Regions from separate parts of the Kocuria turfanensis genome, predicted to be linked through region 2. Evidence: predicted binding sites of a transcription regulator. Region 2 holds the regulator's gene; the other holds the start of a gene.
What was found. Region 2 encodes HrcA, which represses chaperone genes, less so after heat shock. Its sites were predicted from a motif close to TTNGCACTCGNNNNNNNCGAGTGCNAA; they were not measured.

Region 1: groES (co-chaperone GroES) is a predicted target of HrcA. The motif match lies at 8,665-8,691, and genes of this name have one in related genera.

What each region holds. Positions count from the first base shown of each region.
Region 1 is NZ_CP014480.1:1,176,107-1,195,762, reverse strand. Features, by position in the region: gene tsaD (tRNA (adenosine(37)-N6)-threonylcarbamoyltransferase complex transferase subunit TsaD) at 1-912, shown strand, start outside; gene AYX06_RS05460 (2-hydroxyacid dehydrogenase) at 929-1,906, opposite strand; gene AYX06_RS05455 (glutamate--cysteine ligase) at 1,960-3,105, opposite strand; gene AYX06_RS05450 (class I SAM-dependent methyltransferase) at 3,199-4,470, opposite strand; gene AYX06_RS05445 (iron ABC transporter ATP-binding protein) at 4,525-5,280, opposite strand; gene AYX06_RS05440 (iron chelate uptake ABC transporter family permease subunit) at 5,277-6,338, opposite strand; gene AYX06_RS05435 (ABC transporter permease) at 6,331-7,323, opposite strand; gene AYX06_RS05430 (siderophore ABC transporter substrate-binding protein) at 7,414-8,415, opposite strand; gene groES (co-chaperone GroES) at 8,857-9,153, shown strand; gene groL (chaperonin GroEL) at 9,297-10,898, shown strand; gene AYX06_RS05415 (acyltransferase family protein) at 11,052-13,121, shown strand; gene AYX06_RS05410 (acyltransferase family protein) at 13,118-15,247, shown strand; gene guaB (IMP dehydrogenase) at 15,301-16,863, shown strand; gene AYX06_RS05400 (GuaB3 family IMP dehydrogenase-related protein) at 16,898-18,019, shown strand; gene AYX06_RS05395 (SURF1 family cytochrome oxidase biogenesis protein) at 18,132-19,142, shown strand; gene AYX06_RS05390 (DUF3817 domain-containing protein) at 19,135-19,656, shown strand, end outside.
Region 2 is NZ_CP014480.1:561,735-571,342, reverse strand. Features, by position in the region: gene lepA (translation elongation factor 4) at 1-1,019, shown strand, start outside; gene hemW (radical SAM family heme chaperone HemW) at 1,019-2,263, shown strand; gene AYX06_RS02620 (DUF4870 domain-containing protein) at 2,303-2,767, opposite strand; gene AYX06_RS02615 (DUF3097 domain-containing protein) at 2,917-3,780, opposite strand; gene hrcA (heat-inducible transcriptional repressor HrcA) at 3,955-4,962, shown strand; gene dnaJ (molecular chaperone DnaJ) at 5,034-6,182, shown strand; gene AYX06_RS02600 (16S rRNA (uracil(1498)-N(3))-methyltransferase) at 6,179-6,958, shown strand; gene AYX06_RS02595 (GerMN domain-containing protein) at 6,998-7,960, opposite strand; gene AYX06_RS02590 (PhoH family protein) at 8,300-9,385, shown strand; gene ybeY (rRNA maturation RNase YbeY) at 9,385-9,608, shown strand, end outside.

The DNA.
Region 1 (19,656 bases), 620 kb from region 2:
CGCGAGGCCCTGGACCGGGCCGGTGTGGGCCTGGCCGAGCTCGACGCCCTGGCCGTGACCTCCGGGCCCGGCCTGGCCGGGGCGCTCATGGTGGGCGTCGCCGCCGCGAAGGCGCTCGCCGTGGCCACCGGCAAGCCGCTGTACGCCGTCAACCACCTGGTGGCCCACGTCAGCGTGGGTGTGCTGGAGGACTCGGGGATCGAGGGCTTCCGGGGCGGCTTCGACGACGGCCTGCCCCGGGACCTGGGCGCGCTGCTGGTCTCCGGCGGGCACACCGAGATCCTCGCCGTCGACGACCTCTCCCGGGACGTGCGGCTGCTCGGGGCCACGATCGACGACGCGGCCGGCGAGGCCTACGACAAGGTGGCCCGGGTCCTGGGGCTGGCCTACCCGGGCGGTCCGGCCATCGACGCCGCCGCCCGGTCCGGGGACCCCACGGCCTTCCGCTTCCCGCGCGGGCTGACCGCGGGCAAGTACCTGGGCTCGGCCGAGCGGCCCGGCCCGCACCGCTACGACTTCTCCTTCTCCGGGCTCAAGACAGCGGTGGCCCGCGTGGTCGAGGCGCACGAGGCCGAGGGCCGGGCGGTGCCGGTCGCGGACGTCGCCGCGTCCTTCCAGGAAGCCGTGGCCGACGTCGTCACGCGCAAGGCGGTGCTCGCGTGCACCGAGCAGGGGCTCGGCACGCTGCTGCTGGGCGGGGGAGTGGCCGCCAACTCGCGGCTGCGGGAACTCACCGCCGAGCGCTGCGCCGCGCACGGGATCGAGCTGGTCGTCCCGAAGCTCTCCCTGTGCACCGACAACGGGGCGATGGTCGCGGCCCTCGCGGCCCGGGTCGTGGCCGAGGGCCGCGAGCCCTCGGGCCTGGGCTTCGCCGCCGACTCCTCCCTGCCCGTCACCACCGTCTCCGTCTGAGCCGGGCGGCGGCCGGTCAGGCCACGGGCGTGACCAGGGTGCCGTCGGCGAGCCAGCTGCGGAGGTTGCGCAGGGTCAGCTCGGCCATCGCCCGGCGCGTCTGCACCGTGGCGCTGCCCACGTGCGGCAGCAGCACCACGTTCTCGAGCCGGCGCAGCGCGGCCGGCACGTGCGGCTCGGCGCGGTACACGTCCAGACCGGCCCCGGCCAGGCGGCCCTCCTCCAGGGCAGCGACGAGCGCGGTCTCGTCCACGACCGCGCCGCGGGCGACGTTGACCAGGAAGCCCTGGGGGCCGAGGGCGTCCAGGACCGCGGCGTCGACCAGCGCCGCGGAGTCCGGGCCGCCGGGCACGGCGACCACCAGGGCGTCGACGGCCGCGGCGAGCTCCGCGGGGGAGCCGTGGTAGCGGTGCCCGACGCCGGGGACCGGCCGCCGGTTGTGGTAGTGGATCTCGCAGCCGAGCGCGGTGAGGCGGTGGGCCACGGCCCGGCCGATCCGGCCGAGGCCGAGGATCCCGACGCGGCGGCCGGAGGCGTGCACGGTCAGCGGGTAGTTGCCGGTCGTCTCCCACTCCCCGCGGCGCACGAAGCGGTCGGCGGCGGAGAACCGGCGCAGCACGTCGAGGTAGAGGGCCAGCGCGGTGTCCGCCACGGCGTCGGTGAGCACGTCGGGGGTGTTGCTCATCCGGATCCCGCGCGCGGCGGCCTCGGCGGCGTCCGTCCCGTCGTAGCCGACGCCGAAGTGCACGACGGCCTCGAGGCGGGGCAGGCGGCCCATGAGCTCCCGGTCCACGCCGGTGCGCCCGGAGCACACAGCCACGCGCACCTCCCCGGCGTGCCGGTCCAGGAACTCCTCCCGGTCCCGGCGTGCCGCGGGCAGGCGCAGCGCCGAGAACTCGGTGGTGAGGGTGTCCTCCACCAGGGGGTGCAGGGCGCCGATCTGCAGGACGGGGCCCTGCGGCACGGTGCTGCCCGGTCGGGTCGGTTCGGTCATGTCTGCCACCTGTGGGGGACGGGAGCCCGCGCGGGCTCGGCCGGACGGGACGGTCAGTCGTTCTCGCGGGTGCGGCGCACGATGTCGAGGGCGACGGCGCGCAGGTCGCCCCCGTGGGCGCGGGCCACGGCCCGCTGGCGCTGGTAGCCGGCGCCCTCCCGCAGGATCCGCTCCACGTCGGAGAGCTCCTGCGCGCAGCCCAGCCGCGCGGCGACGGGCTCGAGCCGGTCGAGCAGGCCGATCAGGTCCTCGCGCAGGTCCCGCTCGGTGTTGTGCGGGCCGGTGATCACCTCGGCGTCCAGGCCGTAGCGGGCGGCCCGCCACTTGTTCTCCTGGATGTGCCACGGCCGCAGCCGGGCGGGCTCCCGGCCGGCCTCGACGTCGCGGGACAGGGACTCGGCGAGGCACTGGGTGAGGGCGGTGAGCGCCCCGACCTCCCACAGGGTCGAGAGCCCGTCGCAGAACCGCACCTCGTCCGTGCCCAGCCGCGGCACGGGGCGCACGTCCCAGCGCGCCTCGCTGAGCTCCTCGATGATCCCGGTGGAGACCATGTCCTCGATGCACTGCTCGTAGGCGTCCCAGGAGGGGAAGTGGTAGGGCAGCCCGGCGGTGGAGAGCTGCTGGAAGATCATGGAGCGCTGGGACGCGTAGCCGGTGTCCTCCCCGGCCCAGAAGGGAGAGTTGGAGGACAGGGCCAGCAGGTGCGGGTAGTAGGTCAGCAGCCCGTCGAGCACCGGCAGGGCCTTGGCCCGCGCGTCCAGGCCCACGTGCACGTGCACCCCGTAGATGACCATCTGCCGGCCCCAGTACTGGGTCCGCTCCACCAGCTTGTGGTAGCGCTGCTTGTCGGTGACCTGCTGGTCCTGCCAGCGCGCGAAGGGGTGGGTGCCGGCGGCGAAGATCTCGAGGCCCTGCGGGTCGGTGACCCTGCGGATCTCGTCCATCATGGCCGCCAGCTGCTCGGTGGAGTGGGCGACGTCACGGCACACCCCGGTGACCATCTCGACGGTGTTGAGCAGGAACTCCCCGGTGAGCTGCGGGTGGTCGCCGTCGGTGCCCCACTCGGGGTGGGCCTCCAGGACCGCCTCGAACGTCTCCCGGCCGCGGGGCACGAGATCGCCCGTGGTGCCGTCCACCAGGGCGATTTCCCACTCGACGCCCAGCGTCGACTGGTCGGAGCGGGCGAACGAGATCTCCACGCGGCAGGTCCTCCGTGCTCTGCGGGCGCGTCGGCCCGCGGGGTGCGGGCCGGATCGCCCGGTCGGGTGCGGGCCCTTTCGCCCGCGGAGCCCTCAGTCTACGGTTTCGACGACGAGCACGACGCGCCGCTCCCCGGCGCCGGCCCCGGTCCCCGGCCCGCCGTCCGGGGCGGACGCCGGGCCCGTGCGGGTGAGCACGAGGGTGGCCCGGCCGGGTCCCTTCGGCGCGAGCTGGCGGCGCAGCTGCTCGGGGGTGACGTCGGTGCCCCGCTTCTTGATCTCGAGGGTGCCCACCTCGTGCTCCCGCACCCACCGCTTGAGCACCTTGACGGTGTGCGGGAGCACCTCCCGCACCCGGTAGGCGCGGGCCAGCGGCGTGCGGACCAGCTCGTCGGAGCTCAGGTAGGCGATCCGCGGGTGGATCAGCCGCGCGCCCAGCCGGCGGGCGAGGTCGGTGACGAGGCCCGCGCGGATCACCGCGCCGTCCGGCTCGTACAGGTACGACCCCACCGGGCCCACCACCGCGTCCGCGTGGGCGGGGTCGAGGTCCTCCGGGCTGGTGAGCTCCGTGGACCCGTGCTCGGAGAGCACGAGGGCCGCCCGCCGGACCCCGGGCCGGGCCACGGCGTTAAACCACAGCACGGCCTCGACCACGTCCCCGCGGTCGGAGACCCACTGCGCCTCGCACCCGGCCGGCACCGCCTCGTGGGGGATGCCGGGGCCCAGCTTCACGCCCACGGGCAGCCCCCGCGCGGCGAGCGCCTCGACGAAGGACAGCGGCGGGGAGAACGCCTCGGGGTCGAAGATCCGGCGGGTCCCGGACGACGACGTCTCGCGCCGGGCCGGGTCCAGCCACACCCCGTCCGGCGGCCCGCCGGGGAGCGCGTCGAGGTCCAGGGAGGCGGCGTCCCCGTGCAGCACCGTGGCCTCGGGGAAGGGGCGGAGGTTGAGCAGGGCCACGGCCGCCGTGGTCTCGTCCAGCTCCACCGCGGTGACCCGCCGGTCCAGGGAGGCCAGGGCGAGGGCGTCGGCGCCGATGCCGCAGCCGAGGTCGGCCACGTGGGCGAGCCCGGCGTCGGCGAAGCGGCGGGCGTGCAGGACGGCCACGCGCAGCCGGGTGGCCTGCTCGAGGCCGGCCCGGGTGAACAGCATCTGCTCGGCGAAGTCCCCGAACTTGGCGCGCGCCCGCGTGCGCAGCCTCGCCTGGGTGAGCACCGCGGCGACGAGCTCGGCGTCGTGCCCCCGGGCCCGCAGCCGGGTCGCCGCCGCGAGCGCGTCGTCGGCGTCGTAGGGGCCGGTCTCCGCGAGCAGCCGGCGCCCCTCGTCCGTGAGCAGGGGTGCGATGTCGGTGGCCTCGTCGCGCATGGGGCCACCCTATCCGGCCCCGGCCCCGGCCCGGTGCGCCCGGGCGCCGGGCGGTCAGTAGAACGCGGCGAGCCGGCCCCGCGGGCCGTCGATGACGGTCACCGGGGTCTCGAAGACGCGGCTGAGGACGGCGTCGTCCATGATCTCCCGCGGCTCGCCGAACTCGGCGACCCGGCCGTCCTTCACGGCGCAGATCCGGTCGGCGTAGTGGCTGGCGAAGTTGACGTCGTGCAGGACGATGAGGATGGTGCGGCCCATCTCGTCGCAGGCCCGCCGCAGGTGCTGCATCATCGACACGGCGTGGCGCATGTCCAGGTTGTTCAGGGGCTCGTCCAGCAGCACGTGGTCGGTCTCCTGGGCCAGGACCATGGCCACGTAGGCGCGCTGGCGCTGTCCGCCCGAGAGCTGGTCGAGGTAGCGGTGCTCCAGCGGCCGCAGCCCGAGGAAGTCGATGTAGGTGCTGACGACCTCCTCGTCCAGCGCGGTCAGCCGGCCGTGGCTGTGCGGGAACCGTCCGAAGCCGACCAGCTGCCGCACCGTGAGCCGCGTGACGTAGTGGTTCTCCTGGCGCAGGACGGACACGATCCGGGCGAGGTCCTTGGACTTCGTGCGGGCCACGTCGTAGCCGGCGATGTCGATGGTGCCGGCGTCGAGGCCGAGCAGCCGCCCGATCATGGTCAGGAGCGTGGACTTGCCCGCGCCGTTGGGGCCGACCAGGGCGGTCATCCCGCCCGAGGGGATCTCCAGGTCCACGGGGCCGATGGTGACCTCGCCCCCGTAGTCCTTGCGCACGTTGGTGAGGGTGATCACAGCCGGCCCTTTCGGAGGATGACGTAGAGGAAGACGGAGCCGCCGACGAGCTCGATGATGATCGAGACCACGCCCTGGGCGTAGAAGACGTGGTGGAGCACGAAGTAGGCGCCGGTGAGGACGAGGAAGCCGGTGAGGACCGCCACCGGGAAGACCCGGCGGTGGTCGTACGTGTCGGCGAACTGGTAGGCGAGGGTCGCCACCAGGAAGCCCAGGAACGTCATCGGGCCCACCAGCGCGGTGGAGACCGCCATGAGGACGGAGACGAGGAAGAGCGTGCGCATGACCTCGGCGCGGTGCCGCACCCCGAGGTTCAGGCTGGCCTCCCGCCCGAGGGCGAGCACGTCGAGCCGGCGGGAGCCGGACCACAGCAGGCCGCCGGCCAGCAGGCACAGCGGGACGGCCACGGGCAGGTAGTCGGCGTGGGCGTTCGTCACGGAGCCGAACAGCCGGGCGGAGAGCACGTCGAAGTCGCTGGGGGAGAGCAGGCGCTGCATGAACGTCGAGACCGAGCCGAGCCCTCCGCCGACGATGATGCCCACGAGCAGCATGACGTGCAGGTTCCCGTACCGGCCGGAGAGCAGCCACCCGTAGAGGGCGAGGGACAGGGCCACCATGAGGGCGACCTGCAGGAGGAACTGCGGCACGCCCTGCAGGACGAGGATCCCGGCGGCGCCCAGGAAGTAGACCGTGGAGGTCTGGATCGCCACGTAGAGGGACTCGAAGCCCATGATCGACGGGGTGATGATGCGGTTGGTCGTGGCCGTCTGGAAGCTCACGGTGGCCATCGCCTGGCAGAAGGCCACGACCGCCATGATGACGACGCCGGTGGCCCGGCGCTCCGCGATCCGCCAGAAGCCGTCCGAGCCCACCGGCATCGGGTTGTCCCAGGCGAGCAGGCCGAAGGCGAAGCCCGCCGAGGCGAGGGCCAGCACGGCCACGACGGTCCAGTACCGCCGCCGGGCCCGCGGCGTGGGGAAGGGGCCGGTGCCGCGCCGGGCGCCGGGCGCCGGCGGTGCCGCCGGGGCGGTCGGGGTCGCGAGCACGGCGTCAGACACGTCGACGCTGCCTCAGGAGCAGGTGGACGAACACGACGGCGCCGACGATCCCGAGGATCACCGACACCGGGATCTCGAACGGCATGATGACGATCCTCCCGATCAGGTCGCACACCGTCACGATGGCGATGCCCAGCAGGCACACCCACGGCAGGTTGCTGCGCAGGTCGTCGCCGCGGACCATCGAGACGATGTTGGGGACGATGAGGCCCAGGAACGGCAGGTTGCCGACGACGACGGTCACGACGCCGGTGGCCACCGCGATCAGCCCGGTGCCGAGCAGGACGGTCCGGTGGTAGTTCAGCCCGACGTTGGTGGCGACGTCCTCACCGAGCCCGGCGACGGTGAGCCGGTCCGCCACGAGGAAGACCGCGACGCCGACCAGCAGCACGATCCACAGCACCTCGTACTGGCCGCGCAGCACCGAGGTGAAGCTGCCGGCGAACCAGACCCCCAGGTTCTGCAGCATGTCGGTCTGCAGCGCCAGGAACGTCGAGGCGGAGCCGACCACCGCGCCCAGCATGATCCCGACGATGGGGACGATGAGGGAGGAGCGCAGGGACACCCGGCGCAGGAAGAGGAAGAAGATCATGGTCCCGACGAAGGCCGCCGCCACGGCCCCGGTCATCCGGGTGAGGAGGCTCGCGGTGGGCACCAGCAGCGTGACGACGAGCAGCCCGAGCCCCGCCCACTCGGTGGTGCCCGTCGTGGTGGGCTCCACGAACCGGTTCTGCGTGAGCAGCTGCATCACCAGCCCGGACATCGCCATGGCCGCACCGGCGAGCACCAGGGCGACGGTGCGGGGGATCCGCGTGATCGCGAACATCGCGCCGCCGCCCTCGGCGCCGAAGACGTCGTAGACCCCCGTGAGGAGGGAGGCGGCCAGCAGCGCCAGGACCCCGAGCGCACCGGCGAGCAGCTTCCGGTCGAACAGTGCGCCCTTGCCGCCCGTGCGGCTCCGGGGTCGCGGTGTGGTCGTCGTCATGGGGGAGCCTCTCCTCCGGCCTCGTGCCCGGCGCGGGACGGTGGTGGTGCCCGCTGTCGCAGGCCCCGCCACCGTCGTCCGCACGACGGGTCAGTCCTGCTCGCCCATGGCGTCGGCGAGGGTGTTGAAGAACTCCGTGTAGGTCTGGATGCCCTCGTTGGTGTAGGTGTCCTTGGGCATGTAGACCACGTGGTCCTCCCGCACCGCGGTGACGTCCTGCAGCGCCTCGGCGTTCTCGAGGACCTCCTGCGCCGGGGTGAACTCCGCGTCGTCGGCGGCGATCGCCGCGTCGCGGTCCATCACCAGGATCCAGTCGGGGTTCGAGTCCGCGATCGCCTCGACCGAGATGTCGTCGCCCTGGTGGTCGTCGCTGGCGCCCTCGACCTCGAGGGCCGGTGCGAAGTCGAAGATCTCGAACAGCGGGCCCAGGGTCCGGCCCACACCCGGGGCGACGTAGCCGATCTCGCCGCCGGAGACGGTGACCGCCATGACCGTGTCGCCGGGCCGGTACCCCTCGACGACGCGCTGCATCGCCTCGTCGAAGGCGCCGTTGATCTCCTCGGCCTCCGCGGTGCGGTCGAAGATCTCGCCCAGCACCGAGGTCTGCCGCTTCAGCTCCTCGTCGAGGGGCTGGTCCTCCCGCGGGTCGAGCTCCACGACGGTGGCGTCCGGCACGAGGTCGGCGAAGTCCTCGCGGTAGTCCGCGAAGCGCTGACCGTTGACGATGAGGTCGGGGTCCGCCGCGACGACGGCCTCGAGGTCGGGCTCGCGGTGGTTGCCGATGTCGGTGACGGACTCGTCGTCGGCGTAGGCGATGGTGTCCGGCATGAGGGCGCGCGGGGCGGCCGCCAGCCGGACGTCCCAGTCGGCCAGCGTCTCGAAGGTGCGGTTGTCGGTGGCGACCACGGTGGACGGCGGGGCGGCGACGGTCTGCGTGCCGTGGTTGTCCTCGACCTCGACCGCGGCCGTGGCCGTGGAGGCGGCGGAGGACTCCGTGGACGCGGTCTCGCTGCCCTGTGCTCCACCGCAGGCGGTGAGGGCGAGGGCGCTGACGGCGGCCAGGAGGGCGGCCGGGTACTGGGTGCGGTTCATGGTGTTCCTTCGTGCGCGGATTCGGCTGCGGAGCCCCGTCGCGCCGCCCCCGGCGGGGCGCACGGCGGGGCTCCGCACGGGGCGACGCCCCGGTGCGGGTGCACGGGACGTCGGGGGCGGCACCGGTTCTCGGCCGAGGTAAGGCTTGCCTTACCGCTCAACCTAGAGGGCGCGGGCGGGGGAGGCAAATCATTGGGCAATACCGGCGTGCCCTAATTCGGCCGCACGCGGATCGGCCGCTCCGCCGCGCTGGCACTCGCCTTGACCGACTGCTAGGCGACTCCTATAGTCGGCCTTGGCACTCTCCGGGTGAGGGTGCTAAGGGCCAGGCGATCGATCGGCACCGCGACGACGGTTGGTGCGCCAACCGGCCCGAAGCACGACGGCGGGCCCTGCCCGCGGTCGCCCACCGCTTTCCACGCCTACAGAGAAGGAGAGATCGTGTCGGTCTCCATCAAGCCCCTCGAGGATCGCATCGTCGTTCAGCCGCTCGCCGCTGAGCAGACCACCGCTTCCGGCCTCGTCATCCCGGACACCGCCAAGGAGAAGCCCCAGGAGGGCAAGGTCCTGGCCGTGGGCCCCGGCCGTGTCGACGACTCCGGCAACCGCATCCCGGTCGACGTCAAGGAGGGCGACGTCGTGATCTTCTCCAAGTACGGCGGGACCGAGGTCAAGTACAACGGCGAGGAGTACCTGGTGCTCCCGGCCCGCGACGTCCTCGCCGTCGTCGAGAAGTAGACCCCGCGCAGACCGCGCAGTCCTGACGAAGGGTGCCCGCCGCGCGCCCCGCTTCCCCGGCGGGCCCGCGGCGGGCACCCTTCGTCGTCCCCGATTCCCGAACCCCGCTGGACCACCAGCCACCCAGAAGGAGCTCTTCGCTCATGGCCAAGCAGCTGGCATTCGACGATGCCGCCCGCAAGTCCCTCGAGAACGGCGTCAACAAGCTCGCCGACACCGTCAAGGTCACCCTCGGCCCCCGCGGGCGCAACGTGGTGCTCGACAAGAAGTGGGGCGCCCCCACGATCACCAACGACGGCGTGACCATCGCCCGGGAGGTCGAGCTCGACGAGCCCTACGAGAACCTCGGCGCGCAGCTCGCCAAGGAGGTGGCGACCAAGACCAACGACGTCGCCGGCGACGGCACCACCACCGCCACCGTGCTCGCCCAGGCGCTCGTCAAGGAGGGCCTGCGCAACGTGGCCGCCGGGGCGGACCCGCTGAGCCTCAAGCGCGGCATCGAGAAGGCCGTCGAGGCCGTCGCGCAGCGCCTGCTGGACAACGCCCGCCCGGTCGAGGGCGTCAACGTCGCCCACGTGGCGACCATCTCCGCGCAGGACCCCGCCATCGGGGAGCTCATCGCCCAGGCCTTCGAGACGGTCGGCAAGGACGGCGTCATCACCGTCGAGGACGGCTCCAGCACCGAGGTGGAGCTCGAGGTCACCGAGGGCATGCAGTTCGACAAGGGCTACCTGTCCCCGTCCTTCGTGACCGACGCCGAGCGCCAGGAAGCGGTCATGGAGAACTCCCTGGTGCTGCTGTACCAGGGCAAGATCTCCTCCGTGCAGGAGCTCATGCCGGTGCTGGAGAAGGTCCTGCAGGCCAAGAAGCCGCTGACCATCATCGCGGAGGACGTCGAGGGTGAGGCCCTGTCCACCCTGGTGGTCAACAAGCTGCGCGGCACGCTCGACGTCGTGGCGCTCAAGGCCCCCGGGTTCGGCGACCGCCGCAAGGCGATCCTGCAGGACCTCGCGGTGCTCACCGGCGGCGAGTTCATCACCTCCGAGCTCGGCATCAGCCTCGACCAGGTGACCCTGGAGCAGCTGGGCACGGCCCGCCGCGTCACGGTCACCAAGAACACCACCACGGTGGTCGACGGCGGCGGGACCCCGGAGCAGATCCAGGAGCGCGTCGCCACGATCCGCGCCGAGGTGGAGCGCACCGACTCCGAGTGGGACCGCGAGAAGCTCCAGGAGCGGCTCGCCCGCCTCGCCGGCGGCGTCTCCGTGATCAAGGTCGGCGCGGCCACCGAGGTCGAGGCCAAGGAGCGCAAGCACCGCATCGAGGACGCCGTGTCCTCGACCCGCGCGGCGCTCGAGCAGGGCATCGTCTCCGGCGGCGGCACCGCCCTGGTGCACGCGGCCAAGGTCCTCGACGAGTCCGACCTCGGGCTCACCGGCGACGCGGCGACCGCGCTCGGCATCGTCCGCCGCGCGCTGCGCCAGCCGCTGTACTGGATCGCGCAGAACGCCGGCCAGGACGGGGCCGTGGTCGCCTCCCGCGTGGCCGACCTGGAGCCCGGCCACGGCTACGACGCCGCCGCCGGCGAGTACGTCGACATGGTCGCCGCCGGCATCATCGACCCGGTCAAGGTCACCCGCTCGGCGCTGCAGAACGCCGCCTCCATCGCGGCGCTCGTGCTCACCACGGAGACCCTCGTGGTGGACAAGCCCGCCGAGGACGCGGGGCACGGCCACCAGCACTGACCCGCGCCGCCCGTCCGACGGACCCGTCCCGCCCGCGCGGGGCGGGTCCGTCGGCCGTTGCCGCCCGTGCCCGGCCGCCTCCGGTAGAGTGCGGGGGTCCCATCCGACCACTGCCCGCGCCCCTCGGCGGCACGGTGTTCCCAGGAGATGCCCATGACCAGCCTTCGCGAGCAGGGCGTCCCGGCCCCGGCCGACACGGTCACCGCCCGGCGGGTGGCCCGCTACGCGGGGTTCCGCCCGGAGGTGCAGGGGCTGCGCTTCGTGGCGGTGCTGCTGGTGGTGCTCTACCACGTCTTCCTCGACCGGGTCTCCGGCGGGGTGGACATCTTCCTGCTGATCTCGGCGTTCTTCCTCACCCTGTCCTTCGTGCGCAAGCTCGAGGCCGGCCAGCCGCTGGCCCTGGGCCGCTACTGGCTGCACGTGTTCAAGCGGCTGCTGCCCCTGGCCGTGCTCACCGTCCTGGGCACCCTCGTGCTCGCGTGGCTGTTCTACCCGGAGGCGCGGATCGACCGGATCCGCACCGAGGCGCTGGCCTCGGTGTTCTACGTGGAGAACTGGGCCCTGGCCCGGGCCGAGGTCGACTACTACGCCGCCGACGACTCCACCGCCTCCCCGTTCCAGCACTTCTGGTCGCTGTCGGTGCAGGGGCAGGTGTTCCTGCTGTGGCCGCTGGTCTTCGCCGCGGCCTGGCTGCTGGGCCGGTGGCGGGGGTGGCGGCCGGTGCCGGTGCTGGCGGTGCTGTTCGGCGCCGTGTTCGTGGTCTCGCTGGCGTGGTCGGTGCACAGCACCGCCGCCCAGCAGGCCTTCGCCTACTTCGACACCCGCGCCCGGCTGTGGGAGTTCGCCCTGGGCTCGCTGCTGGCCCTGGCGGTGCCCTACCTGCGCCCGCCCCGGGCGGCGCGCGTGGCCCTGGGCTGGGCCGGGATGCTGAGCATGGTCTCGGTCGGGGTGCTCATCGACGTGCAGGGGGCGTTCCCGGGGTGGATCGCGCTGTGGCCGCTGCTCTCGGCGGCGGCGATCATCGTGGCCGGCCGGTCGGGGTCCCCCTTCGGGCTGGACCGGGTCCTGGCGTCGAAGCCGCTGGTGCGGCTGGGGGACGCCTCCTACGCGCTGTACCTGGTGCACTGGCCGCTGCTGATCACCTACCTGGTGCTCCGGGACCGGCCGGTGGCCGGGCCGCGGTCGGGCGTGGTCATCATCCTCGTCTCCCTGGTGCTGGCGGTGCTCGCCACGGCCCTGGTGGAGCGCCCGTTCCAGCGCTGGGCGTGGCCGGAGCGCACCAAGCGGCGGCTGGCGGTGTCGGTGGCGGTGAGCCTGGCCCTGGTGGCCGTCCCGGTGCTGGCCTGGCAGCAGGCCGACGCCCGGCGCGCCGCGCTGCTCGCGGAGGAGGCCGCCCGCAACAGCCCCGGGGCGGCCGTGCTGCAGCCGGGCTTCGAGTTCCGCGGCGACCCGGAGGCGCCCACGCTGCCGCTGGCCTCCGCGCTGCAGGAGGAGTGGGTGGGGCTGCCCGAGCCCTGCTCGGGGCGCTTCGCCCCGGAGCAGGAGCTGCTCGAGCAGCACTGCCGCCAGACCCCGGCCCTGCCGGACCCCGAGCGCACCGTCCTGGTGGTCGGCAACTCCCACATGGAGCAGTTCATGGGCGCGGTGATCCCCCTGGCGGAGGAGCGCGGCTGGCAGCTCGTCGCCGTCCTGCAGCCCGGCTGCGCCTTCGCCGTCCGGCCGGAGGGCGACGCGTGCCACGAGGGCAACGAGGCGGCCCTCGACTACGTGGAGCGCCTCGACCCGGACATGGTCCTGACGACGTCGACCTACGCGGCCCGGATGGACGGATCCGCGGAGGCCATGGTCGGAGGCTTCCCGGAGCTGGTCGACCGCCTGACCGGCCAGGGGATCGAGGTCGTCGGCTTCCGCGACAACCCCCGCTTCGACTTCAACCCCTACGAGTGCGCGCAGACCCACGGCGAGGACGCGGCCCGGTGCCAGGTCCCCGTGGCACAGGTGCTGGCCCCGGTGAATCCCGCCGACGCCCTCCGCGACCGCCCCGGGTTCACCTCCCTGGACCTCACGGACCTGATCTGCCCCGAGGGCCTGTGCCGGCCCGTGGTGGGCAACGCCTTCGTCTTCTTCGACCCGCACCACCTGACCTGGACCTACGCGCGGACCATGGCCCCCGCCCTCGAGGAGCGGCTCCTCGGGGCCGCCGGATCCGGGGCCGTCTCGTGAGCACGGTGCGCACCGGTGCCCCGCGGCCCGCCGACGGGCCCTCGTCGGCCTCGGCCGCGGGGGCGCCCGGCGCCGGCGACCCGGCCACGGCCCGGCGGGTGGCCCGGTACTCCGGCTTCCGCCCGGAGGTGCAGGGGCTGCGGTTCGTGGCGGTGCTGCTGGTGGTGCTCTACCACGTGTTCCTCGGGCGGGTCTCCGGCGGGGTGGACGTGTTCCTGCTGATCTCGGCGTTCTTCCTCACCCTGTCCTTCGTGCGCAAGCTGGAGTCGGGCCGGCCGCTGGCGATCGGGCGCTACTGGCTGCACGTGTTCAAGCGGCTGCTGCCCCTGGCCGCGCTCACCGTGCTCGGCACCCTGCTGCTCGTCGAGCTGCTCTATCCGGCCTACGACGTCGGACGCTGGCGGGCCGAGGGGCTGGCCTCGGTGTTCTACGTGGAGAACTGGGCGCTGGCGCTGAACGCGGTGGACTACTACGCCGCCGACCACTCCACGGCCTCCCCGTTCCAGCACTTCTGGTCGCTGTCGGTGCAGGGGCAGGTGTTCCTGGTGTGGCCGCTGGTCTTCGGGGTGGCCTGGCTGCTGGGCCGGTGGCGGGGGTGGCGGCCGGTGCCGGTGCTGGCGGTGCTGTTCGGGACGATCTTCGCCGTCTCCCTGGCGTGGTCGGTGCACTCCACGGCCGCCCAGCAGGAGTTCGCCTACTTCGACACCCGCACCCGGTTGTGGGAGTTCGCCCTGGGCTCGCTGCTGGCTCTGGCGCTGCCGTATCTGCGGCCCTCGCCCAGGGTGCGGGTGGTGCTGGGCTGGGCCGGGCTGGTGAGCATGGTCTCGGTGGGGGTGCTGGTGGACGTGCAGGGGGCGTTCCCGGGGTGGATCGCGCTGTGGCCGCTGGCCTCGGCGGCGGCGATCATCGTGGCCGGGCGCTCCGGGTCCCGGTTCGGGCTGGACCGGGTCCTGGCCTCGAAGCCGCTGGTGCGGCTGGGGGACGCCTCCTACGCGCTGTACCTGGTGCACTGGCCGCTGCTGATCACCTACCTGGTGCTGCGCGACCGCCCCATGGCCGGACCCCGGTCGGGAGTGCTGCTGGTGCTGCTGTCGGTGCTGCTGGCCGTGCTGCTCACCCGCTTCGTCGAGGACCGGCTCAGGGCCTGGTCCTGGCCGGAGCAGTCCAAGCGGCGGCTGGCCGGGGTCGTGGTGCTCTGCCTGGCCCTGGTCGCGGCCCCGGTGCTGTCCCTGCAGCACGCCGAGGACCGCCGGGCCACCGCGATCCTCGCCGAGGCGGACCGCAACAACCCCGGGGCCGCGGTCCTGCTGCCCGGGTACCGCGGCCAGGCCGACCCGGACGCACCGGCCATCCCGGTGGTCACCGGGGACCACTACCGGAAGCCCGGGCTGGGCGAGCCCTGTCCCGCGGAACTGGGGATCTCCGAGCGCCACCAGCAGTGGTGCTTCGACACCGTCCCGAACGCCGAGCCCGCCGCGACCCTCCTGGTCGTCGGCAACAGCCACGTGCACATGTGGATCCCGGCGGTCGAGGAGCTGGCCGAGGCCAACGACTGGCGGGTGGTCACCTACATCCGCGGCAACTGCATGTACTCCACCGTCGAGGAGCAGGTGGCCGACCACGAGGCCTGCGCCCGCTGGCTGGAGGGCACCGACCCCGTGGTCGAGGCCGTGGGACCGGACCTGGTGCTGCTGCAGGGCACCCGCAGCACGGACGAGGACGAGGAGCAGTTCACCCCCGGGATGGAGCAGCGCATCCGCGGCCTGGCCGAGCGCGGCATCCAGGTCATCGGGCTGCGGGACAACGCCCGCTTCGACTTCGTCCCCGCCCAGTGCGCTGTGGACCACGGCGCCGACGCCGCCGAGTGCGCCGCCTCCCACGTGATCCTGGGCCCGGACAGCCCGCTGGCACCGGTGGCCGACGAGCTGGACCGGGTGTCGATGGTCGACATGGGGGACCTGATCTGCCCGGACGGACGCTGCCCACCGGTCGTCGGCAACGTGTACACCTACTGGGACAACAACCACCTCACCGTCGAGTACGTGCGCACGCTGGCCCCCATGTTCGTCGAGCGGGTCCGGGAGGCCCTGGCCGCCGACGGCGTCGCTCCCCGCCCGGCACCGTGAGACCGGGCACAGCCCGGCCGCCGGCCGGTCCGGCGCGGCGGCAGGCCCGTAGAATGGACGGGACTCCCTCGAAGCTGAAAGGCCCCACCGTGTCGGATACCGCCGTCCCCACCGCCCTGTCCGAGGACCCGTTCGGGTTCACCGGGCTGACCTACGACGACGTCCTGCTGCTGCCCGGCAACACGGACGTCATCCCGTCGGAGGCCTCGACGCGCACCCGGCTGTCCCGGCGCATCACCCTGGAGGTGCCGCTGCTGTCCGCCGCCATGGACACCGTCACCGAGTCCCCGATGGCCATCGCGATGGCCCGCCAGGGCGGCCTGGGCGTGATCCACCGCAACCTCTCGATCGAGGACCAGGCGGAGCACGTGGACCGGGTCAAGCGCAGCGAGTCGGGCATGATCACCGACCCCGTGACCATCTCCCCGGACGCGACCCTCGAGGAGCTCGACCGGCTCTGCGGCTACTACCGGGTCTCCGGGCTGCCGGTCGTGGACGCGGAGCAGAAGCTGCTGGGCATCATCACCAACCGGGACACCCGCTACCTGCCGGAGAGCGACTTCCCGAAGCGCCGGGTGCACGAGATCATGACGCCCATGCCCCTGATCACCGGCAAGGTGGGGATGGCCAAGGACGACGCCCACGCCCTGCTGGCCTCGAACAAGATCGAGAAGCTCCCGCTGGTCGACGACGCCGGCCGGCTCACCGGGCTGATCACCATCAAGGACTTCACCAAGGCCGAGCAGTACCCGTACGCCACGAAGGACGACGAGGGACGCCTGCGCGTCGGCGCCGCCGTCGGCTTCTTCGGCGACGGCTTCGAGCGCGCCATGGCCCTCGTGGAGGCCGGGGTGGACGCGCTGTTCATCGACACCGCCAACGGCCACTCCCAGGGCGTGCTCGAGATGGTCGCCCGGCTCAAGGCGGAGCCCGCCGCCGCCCACGTGGACGTGATCGGCGGCCAGGCCGCCACCCGGCACGGCGCGCAGGCCATCGTCGACGCCGGCGCGGACGCCGTGAAGGTCGGCGTGGGCCCCGGCTCGATCTGCACGACCCGCATCATCGCCGGCGTGGGCGTGCCCCAGGTCACCGCCGTCAACGAGGCGGCCAAGGCCGCGATCCCGGCGGGCGTGCCCCTGATCGCCGACGGCGGCCTGCAGTACTCCGGCGACATCGGCAAGGCCCTCGTGGCCGGCGCGGACTCCGTCATGGTCGGCTCCCTGCTCGCCGGCTGCGACGAGTCCCCGGGCGAGCTGATCTTCGTCAACGGCAAGCAGTTCAAGACCTACCGGGGGATGGGCTCGCTGGGGGCCATGCAGTCCCGCGGCAAGAAGACCTCCTACTCGAAGGACCGCTACTTCCAGGCCGACGTCTCCAGCGACGAGAAGCTCATCCCCGAGGGCATCGAGGGCCAGGTGCCCTACCGGGGCCCGCTCTCGGCCGTGGTGCACCAGCTCGACGGCGGCCTGCGCCAGACCATGTTCTACGTGGGCGCCCACAGCCTGGAGGAGCTCAAGCACAAGGGCCGGTTCGTGCGCATCACCCCCGCCGGGCTCAAGGAGTCCCACCCGCACGACATCACCATGACCGTCGAAGCACCCAACTACCAGCGCTGAGCGGCGGTCCGCTGCACCCTCCGGAAAGGACACCATGAGCTACGACATCGAGATCGGCCGGTCCAAACGCGCCCGCCGCACCTTCTCCCTCGACGAGATCGCCCTCGTCCCCTCCCGCCGCACCCGCGACCCCCGGGACGTCTCCACGGACTGGCAGATCGACGCCTACCGGTTCTCGATCCCCTTCCTGGGCGCCCCGATGGACTCGGCCACGTCCCCGGAGACGGCCATCGCCCTCGGCCGCGCCGGGGGACTGGGCGTGCTGGACCTCGAGGGGCTGTGGACCCGCTACGAGGACCCGCAGCCGGTGCTCGACGAGATCGCGGACCTCTCCGGCGACGACGCCCCGGCCGCGACCCGCCGGATGCAGGAGCTCTACGAGGCCCCGGTGCAGCCCGAGCTGATCACCGCCCGGCTCGCCCAGATCCGGGAGGCCGGCGTGATCGTGGCGGGCTCGCTCACCCCGCAGCGCACCGTGGAGCACTACCGGACGGTCCTGGACGCCGGGGTGGACGTCTTCGTGATCCGCGGGACCACGGTCTCCGCGGAGCACGTCTCCCGCAACCAGGAGCCCCTGGACCTCAAGAAGTTCATCTACGACCTCGACGTCCCGGTCATCGTGGGCGGCGCGGCCGGCTACACCCCCGCCCTGCACCTCATGCGCACCGGCGCGGCAGGGGTGCTCGTGGGCTTCGGCGGCGGCGCGTCCATGCGGATCCAGAACACCCTGGGCATCCACGCGGCCATGGCCACGGCGATCTCCGACGTCGCCGCCGCCCGCCGGGACTACCTCGACGAGTCCGGCGGCCGCTACGTCCACGTCATCGCCGACGGCGGCGTGGGGGTCTCCGGGGACATCGTCAAGGCCCTCGCGATGGGCGCCGACGCCGTGATGCTGGGCACCGCCCTGGCCCGCACGGCCGAGGCCCCCGGGCAGGGCTGGCACTGGGGCGCGGAGGCCCACCACGGGCAGCTCCCGCGCGGACTGCGCACCCGGGTGGGCACGGTCGGGCCGCTGCAGGAGGTCCTCTTCGGCCCCTCCCGGCACGTGGACGGCACCTCCAACCTCGTGGGCGCGCTGCGCCGGTCGATGGCCACCACCGGGTACCTGGAGCTCAAGGAGTTCCAGCGCGCCGAGGTGGTCATCCGCGGCTGAGCCCCGCCCGTGCCGGGGTCCCCGCGGACCCCGGCACGGGGGCCGGCGCCGTCGTCCCGTGCGGGCGGGCCGGAATTGGCGAACGTCCAGGAAGGCGCACTAGCCTTGACGGGTGCTCACGACCGCCCTGCGCCCCCGATCGATCCTCACGCTGCTCGTGAGCCTCGGGCTGGCCGTGGGCTTCGTGCTGCTCAGCCAGTGGCAGCTGGAGTCCAGCGAGCGGGCCCGCACGGTGGAGGACCCCGCCAAGGACGTGGCCGTCCCGCTCGCCGAGGCCGCCGAGGCCGGGGCTCCCGTCACCGCGGCGCAGGCCGACCAGCTGGTCACGGTCACCGGGGACTACCGGGACGGCTCCACGCTCCTGGTCCCCGGGCGGCTGCAGGACGGGACCGAGGGGTACTGGGTCGTCTCGGCGCTGACCGTGGCCGACAGCGCGGGGCGGTGGCCGGACGCCGCCGGCGAGCTCACCGTGGCCGTGGCCCGCGGCTGGACCGCGGATCCCGCGGCCGTGCCGGCGGAGCCCGAGGGCCGGGTCGGCGTCGTCGGCCGCTACCTGCCCGCCGAGGGCCCGGTGCCCGGCGAGGACCTGCCGGACGGCCAGGTGGGCACGGTGTCCCCGGCCCAGCTCACCAACCTCTGGGACGCCCCGCTCTACGCCGGGTTCGTGGCGGCCTTCGCCGAGAACCCGGCCTCCGCGCCCTTCCAGCTCCGCGAGGACGGGACGCTCGTCGCGGACCCGGCGCTGCTGAGCCCGCGGCTGTCCGAGCTGGAGATCGACCAGCAGCCCACGGACGAGTCCGTGAACCTGCTCAACCTCTTCTACGCGGTCGAGTGGGTGGTCTTCGCCGGCTTCGCCCTCTACATCTGGTGGCGGTTCGTGCGCGACGAGTGGCTGCGCGAGCAGCACCCCGAGGAGTACTTCTACTTCGAGGGCGAGTACTACCTCGACGAGGCGAGCGGGCGCTACTACTACTACGACCCCGAGGCGGGGGAGTACTACTGGTTCGACGACCAGCCCGGCGACCAGCCCCGTGACCAGCCCGGCGAGCAGCCCGGCGACCGGGCCCGCGGAGCGGGCGCCCACGACAGGACCCAGGACAGGACCGGAGCCCACCATGACTGAACCCACCCAGCCGACCCCCTCCCCGAAGGAGCGCACCGACGGGGTGCGGGTCTCGCTCCCGCAGGACGCCCGGCCCGCGACCGGCGGTCCCGGCCGGGTCCCGCGCCGGACGGCCCTGCAGCCGCGCCGGCGCTTCGGCGGCACCGAGGCCCAGATCCGGGGGGCGCTGACCTTCTACATGGTCTGCGCCTGGATCTCCGGCACGTTCCTGCTGCTGCTCGTGGCCGAGATGATCACCCGCTACGGGCTGGGCTACGATCTGATCGCCGGGGGCACGGACAAGCTCACGGGGCAGACGGTGGCCCTGGGCTGGCAGGACCTGGAGCTGGAGAACCTCGCCGGCGGGGTCAACATCTCCACGTGGATCCTCATCGTGCACGGCTGGTTCTACGTGGTCTACCTCGTCTCCTGCTTCCGGGTCTGGACGCTGATGCGCTGGCCCTTCCCCCAGCTGGTGGTCATGGCCCTCGGCGGCGTCGTGCCGTTCCTGTCCTTCGTGGTGGAGCGCAAGATC
Region 2 (9,608 bases):
GCCAGTCCCGCGTGGGCGACACCGTGACCAACCACCAGCGCCCGGCGACCGAGAACCTGGGCGGCTACGAGGACCCCAAGCCGATGGTCTTCTCGGGCCTGTTCCCGATCGACGGCTCCGACTACCCGGTCCTGCGCGACGCCCTGGACAAGCTCCAGCTCAACGACGCCGCGCTGGTCTACGAGCCGGAGAACTCCGCGGCCCTGGGCTTCGGCTTCCGCTGCGGGTTCCTGGGCCTGCTCCACCTGGAGATCGTCCGGGAGCGCCTGGAGCGGGAGTTCAACCTCGACCTGATCTCCACCGCCCCGTCCGTGAGCTACAACGTCACCCTGGAGGACCGCTCCGAGCGGGTCGTCACGAACCCCTCCGAGTTCCCCGAGGGGAAGATCGCCGAGATCCGCGAGCCCATGGTCGCCGCCACGGTGCTGGCGCCCTCGGAGTTCATCGGCGCCATCATGGAGCTGTGCCAGTCCAAGCGCGGGCAGCTCAAGGGCATGGACTACCTCTCCGAGGACCGGGTCGAGCTGCGCTACCGGCTGCCGCTGGCCGAGATCGTCTTCGACTTCTTCGACCAGCTGAAGTCCCGCACCAAGGGCTACGCGTCCCTGGACTGGAAGGCCGAGGGCGAGGAGGCCGCCGACCTCGTCAAGGTGGACATCCTGCTGCAGGGCGAGCCGGTCGACGCGTTCAGCGCGATCACCCACCGGGACAAGGCCTACTCCTACGGGGTGATGATGACCGGCAAGCTGCGCGAGCTCATTCCGCGCCAGCAGTTCGAGGTCCCCATCCAGGCCGCCATCGGCTCCCGGGTGATCGCGCGCGAGAACATCCGGGCCATCCGCAAGGACGTGCTCTCCAAGTGCTACGGCGGCGACATCTCCCGCAAGCGCAAGCTGCTGGAGAAGCAGAAGGAGGGCAAGAAGCGGATGAAGATGGTGGGCCGCGTGGAGGTCCCCCAGGAGGCGTTCGTGGCGGCGCTGTCCTCCGACGAGGCCGGGGCGAAGGACAAGAAGAAGTAGTGGCCCCCGCCCAGCCCGAGGGCCTGCCCGCACCGCTGGACGGGCGGCTGCCGGCCTCCGCCGCCGAGGGCTCCGCCGAGCGCACGCTCAGTCTCTACGTGCACGTGCCGTTCTGCGCGGTCCGCTGCGGGTACTGCGACTTCAACACCTACACGGCCGTGGAACTGGGCGACGGGGTGTCCCAGGACGCCTACGCCGCCGACGCCGCCGCGGAGGTGCGCTGGGCCCGCCGGGTGCTGCAGGACTCCGGCGTGGACGCCCGGCCCCTGCACAGCGTGTTCTTCGGCGGCGGCACCCCCACGCTGCTGCCCGCCGAGGATCTGGCCGCCGTCCTGGCGCAGGCCCGGGAGAGCTTCGGCCTCGCCGAGGGCGCCGAGGTCACCACCGAGGCCAACCCGGACTCGGTGACCCCGCGGTCCCTGCGGGTCCTCGCGGAGGCCGGAGTGACCCGGGTGTCCTTCGGCATGCAGTCCGCGGCCCCGCACGTGCTCGCCGTCCTGGACCGCACCCACGACCCCGACAACGTGCCGCGGGCGGTCGCCTGGGCGCGCGAGGCGGGACTGGGCGTGAGCGTGGACCTGATCTACGGCACCCCCGGGGAGACCCTGGCCGACTGGGAGCACTCGCTGCGCACGGCCGTGGCCTACGAGCCCGACCACGTCTCGGCCTACTCGCTGATCATCGAGGACGGCACCCGGCTGGCCGCCCGGATGCGGCGCGGGGAGGTCCCGCCCGTGGACGAGGACGACCAGGCCGACAAGTACGAGCTGGCCGACCGGATCCTGGGGGAGGCCGGCTTCGAGTGGTACGAGGTGAGCAACTGGTCCCGGCCCGCCCGCGGCGCCGACGCCCGGGCCCACCGCAGCCGGCACAACCTCGCGTACTGGCACAACCAGGACTGGTGGGGGATCGGCCCCGGCGCCCACTCGCACGTGGGCGGGACGCGCTGGTGGAACCTCAAGCACCCGGTGCCCTACACGAACCGGGTGCGGGCCGGGGAGTCCCCCGCGGCCGGGCGGGAGATCCTCGACGCGGACACCCGCCACCTCGAGCGCGTGATGCTCGAGGCGCGGATCCGGGACGGCCTGCCCGTGGCGGCCCTGGACGGCGACGGGCGCACCGCGGTGGCGGGTCTGATCGCCGACGGCCTCGTCGAGCCCGGGCCGGCGCTGCGCGGGACGCTGGTGCTGACCCTGCGGGGCCGGCTCCTGGGCGACGCCGTGGTGCGGCGCCTGCTGAGCTGACCGGCCAGGACGACCCCGCCGGGCCCGGCGGCGGGTGCCTCAGCGGCGGGCGGCGCGCTCCCGCGACCGCTCGCGCAGCTTCTCGGCGAGCCGGTCGTACAGCCGGGTGTTGAACCGGTAGAGGTACGGCTCCCCGTGGTTGACCCGGATCCCGCCGGCCAGGGAGCCGACGGCCAGCAGCAGCCACGCGGCGGCGGCCGCGAGCGCGAAGAACCAGCCGACGAACGGGACGGGCGCGAGCAGCACGCCGGCGACCACCACGAGCGTGGGCAGCAGGGTGAAGTTCATCGCCTCCCGCGACTCCTGCTCGGTGAACCTGCCCCGGCCGCGGAAGACGCGGTGGATGAGGAACGAGGGCACGAAGCCGACCACCCCGGCGAAGTGCGCCAGGGTCGCCCACTGGTGGTCCTCGGCGACGGTGAGCGGCTGCGCCACGGGGGAGAGGCCCTCGAACGGGGCCTCGGCGTTCTCGTGGCTCGATCGGGGGTCGGTCTGCACGGGCACGGAAGTCCTTCGGGGGTGGGACCGCGGCACGGCTGCGGTCGACGGATGGCGTGGCTCGATTCTACCGGCCGGTTCGGAAGTTGCACGGGGCCCGCCCGCCCACGTGTGCCTGTGTGACGTGACGTCGGTCGCGCCCGCCCAGGACGGGCTCAGGCCCCCGGGGCGGTGAGGAAGTCGATGAGCTCCTCGACCCGCCCCAGGAGCGCCGGCTCGAGGTCGGCGTAGCTGTCCACCCGTGAGAGGATGTGCTGCCACGCCCGGCCGAGGTCCCCGGGGGTGCGGTGCGGCCAGCCGAGGGCCGCGGCGGTGCCGGTCTTCCAGTCGGTGCCCCGCGGGACCACGGGCCAGGCCTCGACGCCGAGGACCCGGGGCCGGACCGCCTGCCAGATGTCCACGTACGGGTGGCCCAGCACCAGCACGTTGCCGGGCGCCCCGGGCAGGCGCATCGTCCGCTCGGCGATCCGGGACTCCTTGGAGCCGGGCACGAGGTGGTCCACGAGGATGCCCAGCCGCCGGCCCGGGCCCGGCCCGAACTCCTGCACCGCCGCCGGCAGGTCGTCGACGCCGTGCAGCGGCTCCACGACGATGCCCTCGACGGCCAGGTCGTGCCCCCAGACCTTGGCCACGAGCTCGGCGTCGTGGTACCCCTCGACCCAGACGCGGGAGGCCCTGGCGGTGCTGGCCCGCAGCCCCTCCACGGCCACGGAGCCGGAGCGGGTGCGCCCGGGACGCTTCGCCGCCGGGGCCCGGCGGGGCTCCACGACGACGACGGGCTCGCCCTCCAGCAGGAAGCCCGGTCCGAGCGGGAACGCCTTGACCCGGCCGCGGCGGTCCTCCAGGCCCATGACCCGCATCCCGCCGATCGTCTCCAGGGACACGACCGCCCCGACCCAGCCGGTGGTGACGTCCTCCAGGAGCAGCCCGGGGGCGACCGGCACCTCCGCGGAGGCCGGCTTCCGCCGGGAGAGGCCCGCGTCGTCGAGGCTGCGCGGCCCCCAGCCGTAGTCGCTCATGCTCGTCCTCCCGGTCGCGGTCCCGCCCGTCCGGCGCGGATCAGCCGGAAGCGTACCAAACCGGGCGGGCAGGACCGGGGGTCGGACACGGGGGCTACACTGGATCGCGCTGGCACTGTGGCCGCCCGAGTGCCAGGCGGCCCGGGTGCCGAGGAGACGACGGGGAGGAGCGACGTGAACCATCCGAGACGACTGCAGATCCTGCAGGCCATCGTGGAGGACTACGTGCACTTCCAGGAGCCCGTGGGCTCCAAGGCCCTCGTGGAGCGGCACCGGCTCGGTGTCTCCTCGGCCACCGTGCGCAACGACATGGCCGCGCTCGAGGAGGAGGGCCTGATCACGGCCCCCCACACGAGCTCGGGCCGGATCCCGACCGACAAGGGCTACCGGACCTTCGTGGACCAGATCGCGGCCGTCAAGCCGCTCTCCGGCCCGGAGCGCCGGGCCATCCAGAGCCTGCTCGACGACGCCGCGGACATCGACGACGTCATGGAGCGCACCGTGCGCCTGCTCGCCCAGCTCACCCACCAGGTGGCCGTCGTGCAGTACCCGCACGCGTCCGGGGTGACGGTGCGCCACGTGGAGGTCGTCGACCTCGGCGCGGGCCGGGTGCTCGTGGTGCTCATCCCCACCAACGGACGGGTCGCCCAGCGCGTGGCCGTGCTGCCCGCCCCCCTGGAGGAGGCGCAGCTGCTCGAGCTGCGCGCCCGGGTGCTGGCCGCGGCCGTCGGCCGCTCCCTGGCCGCGGTGCCCGCGGCGCTCGTGGCGATGACCGCCGACATGGCGCCCCCGCTGCGCCCGGCCGCGGAGACGGTGGCCGAGGTCGTCGGGGCCCTGGCCACGGGCGGGGCCGAGCACCGCATGGTCATGGCCGGCACCGCCAACCTGGCCCGCGCCACCGGGGACTTCCACCTGAGCATCGGTCCCGTCCTGGAGGCGCTCGAGGAGCAGGTCGTCATGCTCCGGCTGCTCTCCGAGATGGAGCAGGACGCCCGCGGCGTGGCCGTGCGCATCGGCGCGGAGAACGCCGCGGGGCCCCTGTCCGAGGCGGCGGTCGTCGCCACCGGCTACGGGCCCCAGTCCAAGGTCGGGGTCGTGGGCCCCATGCGCATGGACTACCCGTCCACGATGGCGGCCGTGCGCGCCGTCGCCCGCTACCTCTCCCGTATCCTCGGGGGCTGAGCCCCCGCGGGCCCCGGCGCCGGGGCCCGGCACCAGAACTCCCACCAGACCTCTCGACAGAACGGACCACGGTGAGCAATCACTACGAGACCCTGGGTGTGTCCCGCGACGCCAGCCAGGAAGAGATCAAGAAGGCCTATCGGAAGAAGGCCCGCAAGCTGCACCCGGACGTCAACCCCAGCCCCGAGGCCGCGGAGGAGTTCAAGCGCGTCTCCCACGCCAACGACGTCCTCGCCGACCCCGAGAAGCGGCGCGTGTACGACGCCACCGGCAACGAGAACGGCACCGACACCGGCTTCGGCGGCGGGTTCCCGGGCACCGGCTTCGGCTTCCAGGACATCTTCGACACCTTCTTCCAGGGCGCCGGCGGCTCCGGGGCGGGCCGGCGCGGGCCCGCCTCCCGCACCCGCCAGGGCCAGGACGCGCTGATCAACGTGCGCGTGTCCCTCAAGGACGCGGTCTTCGGCACCGAGAAGAAGATCACCGTGGACACCGCGGTGGTCTGCCCCACCTGCAACGGCAGCTGCTGCCAGGAGGGCACCCGCCCGGAGACCTGCGAGGTCTGCCACGGCGCCGGCCAGGTCCAGCGCCAGGTGCAGTCCATCCTCGGGACCGTGGTGACCGCGGCTCCCTGCGCCACCTGCGACGGCTTCGGCACGGTCATCAAGCACCCCTGCCACGAGTGCTACGGCGAGGGCCGGGTGCGCGACCGGCGCCCGCTGACCGTCAAGATCCCGGCCGGGGTGTCCTCCGGCAACCGGATCCGCCTCTCCGGCCAGGGCGAGGCGGGCACGGCCGGCGGCCCCAACGGGGACCTCTACGTCGAGCTCAAGGTCGACCCGGACCCGACCTTCGAGCGGCAGGGCGACGACCTGCACGCCAGGGTGCGCGTGCCCATGACCTCCGCGGCGCTGGGCACCACCGTGACCCTCGAGACCTTCGACGGGGAGCGCGACGTGCCGGTGGCCCCGGGCACCCAGACGGGCCACACGGTCACCCTGCACGACCTCGGCGCCACGCGGCTGCGCGGCGGCGGCCGCGGTGAGCTCTACGTCCACCTGGAGGTCGAGACGCCCACGGGGCTCGACGACGAGCAGCGCGAGCTGCTGGAGCAGCTCTCCCGGCTGCGCGGGGAGGAGCAGGCCACCGGCACCACGCTGAACAGCCCCGCCGGCTCCGGCGGGTTCTTCTCGCGGCTCAAGGACCGCTTCGACCTGTGAGCCTGCCCGTCTTCAAGGTGGAGCCCGGCCGGCTCGACGGGCTCGGCCCGGGCGCGGTGCTCTCCGTCACCGGGCCGGAGGCCCGCCACGCCGTCACCGTGCGCCGCCTCGGTCCCGGGGAGCGCCTCGAGCTGGTCGACGGCGCGGGCGCGCGGGCGACCGGGGAGCTGGTCGCCGCCGGGAGGGACAGCATGGACGTGCGCCTGGCCGCGGTGAGCGCGGACCCGCTCCGCCGGCCCCGGCTGGTGCTCGCCCAGGCGCTGGCCAAGGGAGAGCGCGACCTCCTCGCCGTCGAGACGGCCACCGAGCTGGGCGTCGACGCGGTGGTGCCGTGGCAGGCGGAGCGCTCCATCGTGCGGTGGAAGAAGGAGCGTGCCGCCAAGAGCCACGACAAGTGGGTGCACACCGTGGCGGCCGCCGCCAAGCAGTCCCGCCGGGCGCACTGGCCCGAGGTCCTGCCGCTGAGCACCACCCGTGAGCTGGCCGCTCTGCTGGGGCGGCCGGGCACGGCCGGGGTCGTGCTGCACGAGCAGGCCCGGGACTCCCTCGCGGGACTGCTCGGCGGTCCGCACCGGCCCTGGGAGGCGGCGGAGCGGATCGTGCTCGTCGTCGGCCCGGAGGGCGGCATCGCCCCGGGCGAGCTCGAGGCCCTGGCCGGCGCCGGGGCGCGGACGCTGCGTCTCGGGCCCGAGGTGCTGCGCAGCTCCACCGCCGGCCCGGTCGCCCTGGCCGTGCTCAGCGCCGCGCTGGGCCGCTGGGACGGCGCCCCCGGCTGAGCCGGGTCGCCCCGCACACGTCCCGGCGGGCCCGGCCGCTCAGCGCGGGACGACCTCCACGGCGCCGTCGTCGCGCACGGTCCCGCCCTCGGCGTCCCGGCCCGTGACCGTCACCTCGTACCGGCCGGGGGCCAGCTCGACCTCCGTGCGGAACCCGACCGTCCCGTCGTCGCGTGCGGTGGTGCGCACCGCGCCGCCGGCGACCGTCGCCCCGTCCTCGTCGAGGACCGCCCACCGGCAGTCGGCCACGCCCTCCAGGGCCCGGCCGGAGATCTCGACGGCGCCCTCGGGGTGCGGGCCCTCCCGGGGGTCCAGCAGCCACAGGGGCGCCTCCAGGCTCCCGTCGGGGCGCAGGGGCTCGTCGAGCCGGACGGAGCCGAAGACCTCCTCCCGGGCCCTCCCGTCCACGAGCACCACCACCTCGGGCTCGGCGTTCTGCGGCAGCAGCCCCGTGCTGCTCGCCGTGGCCGTCACGGTGTGGGCGAGCTGCTGGAGCGCCAGGCGCGCGTCCTGCTCGTCCAGGCCGGCGCGGAAGGCCTCGGCGGGCAGGTCGACGGTGATCGTGCCGTCCGGGGACGTGGAGCTGCCCACCTGGTCCACCGGGGACCAGAGGGTGCGGTAGCCGGGGTCCTGGGGCGCGGCGGTGGTCAGCAGCCCGGCCGCTGCCGCGATGGGGTCCACGGCCGTCGGGCCCTCGGCGGCGTCCCGGAACTCGCGGAACAGCCGCTGCTCCCCGTCGGCCGCCCCCACCCAGTAGACCGGGACCTTCGTGGTGGCGACCGCGCTGCTGCTGCCGCCGGCGGCGCCGGAGCCGCTGCTCGCCGGGCCGGGCGCGGCGGCAGCCGCGGAGACGGGCGCCGTGCCGGAGGCGGGAACGGCGTCGTGGGGCGCCGGCCCGGCCCCCGGGGCGCACCCGGCGAGGACGAGGAGGCAGGCCGTGGACAGCGCGACCGCGCGGCGGCGGGCGCCCCCGGTGGGGGGCCGGAACAGGTCAGGGGCCATGGGGGGACGCGCACCTCGTCTCTGCGGGGTCGGTGGGGGATGCCGGTGCGGCCGGCCGGGGGCCGCACCCGTCCCCCTGCCGGAGGACCCGACCATTCCAGCACAGCGTCCCGGGGCCCCACGCCCGGAACGGCCGCGCCACCGTGACCGATACCAAATCGGAATCTCCGCACCGGCGGGCCCGGGCGCCGGGGCCGCGCGGTACCCTGGTAGCAGGGCCGGCCCCCGCGGGGCGCCCGCCGCCGCACCACGGTGCCCGCACCGGCACCCGCACCGGCACCCGCACCGAAGCACAGCACCCATCGAGAGAGCGAGAGCACGGCCCCACGGGCCGCACCCATGACTGAGACGCTGCCCGGCACCACGCGCCCACTGACGGCCCGCACCGTCATCACCTTTCCCGACCGCGAGACCATGGTCCGCTGCCTCGGCTCCGGGGACGACACCCTGCGCCAGGTCGAGACGGCCTTCCCCGGCCTCTCGACCCGCCCGCGGGAGCTGGAGCTCGGCATCGAGGGCCCGAGCGGCCCCGTGCAGATCGCCGCGACGCTCTTCGACGAGCTCAAGGTCCTCGCCGGGCGCGAGACCGCGATCACCCCCCAGGTGATCACGCAGCTGCTCGAGCTCATCGGCCGCGACCTCTCCGCCCGGCCCAGCGGAGCGCTGACCCAGAACATCCTCTCCAGCCGGGGCCGCAAGATCCGGCCCAAGACCCTGCACCAGAAGTCCTACGTCGACGCCATCGACGAGCACACCGTGGTGTTCGGCATCGGCCCGGCCGGCACGGGCAAGACCTACCTGGCCATGGCCAAGGCCGTCCAGGCGCTGCAGGCCAAGGAGGTCTCCCGGATCATCCTCACGCGCCCGGCCGTGGAGGCGGGGGAGCGTCTCGGGTTCCTGCCGGGGACGCTGAGCGAGAAGATCGACCCGTACCTGCGCCCGCTCTACGACGCGCTGCACGACATGATGGACCCGGAGTCCATCCCGCGGCTCATGGAGGCGGGCACGATCGAGGTGGCCCCCCTCGCGTACATGCGCGGGCGGACCCTCAACGACGCGTTCATCATCCTCGACGAGGCGCAGAACACCACGCCCGAGCAGATGAAGATGTTCCTCACCCGCCTGGGCTTCGGCTCGAAGATGGTGATCACCGGCGACGTCACCCAGGTGGACCTGCCCGGGAGCGCCTCCTCCGGGCTGCGCCAGGTCCAGCACGTGCTCGGCGGCGTCCAGGACGTCGCGTTCACCGAGATGACCGCGGAGGACGTCGTGCGCCACGAGCTGGTGAGCCGCATCGTCAGCGCCTACGACGCCTTCGACACCACCAACCGGCGGCGCAACGAGCGCCGGGAGCGCAAGGAGAGCACGCGGGCGGCACGGGCCGCCGAGAGCGGTGCGGCCCCCGAGGACGGGGAGCGCGCCTGATGGCCGTCGAGTTCGACCTCCAGGCCGACCCCGAGGACGTGCCGGCCGCGGACCGCGCGGCGTGGGCCGCCGTCGACGTCGAGCTGCTGGGCCGGCTCGCCGAGCACGTCCTGCGGCGGCTGCACGTGCACCCCGACGCGGAGCTGTCGATCGCGGTCGTCGGCGAGGAAGAGATGGCGCGCCTGCACGTCGAGTGGATGGACCTGCCCGGCGCCACGGACGT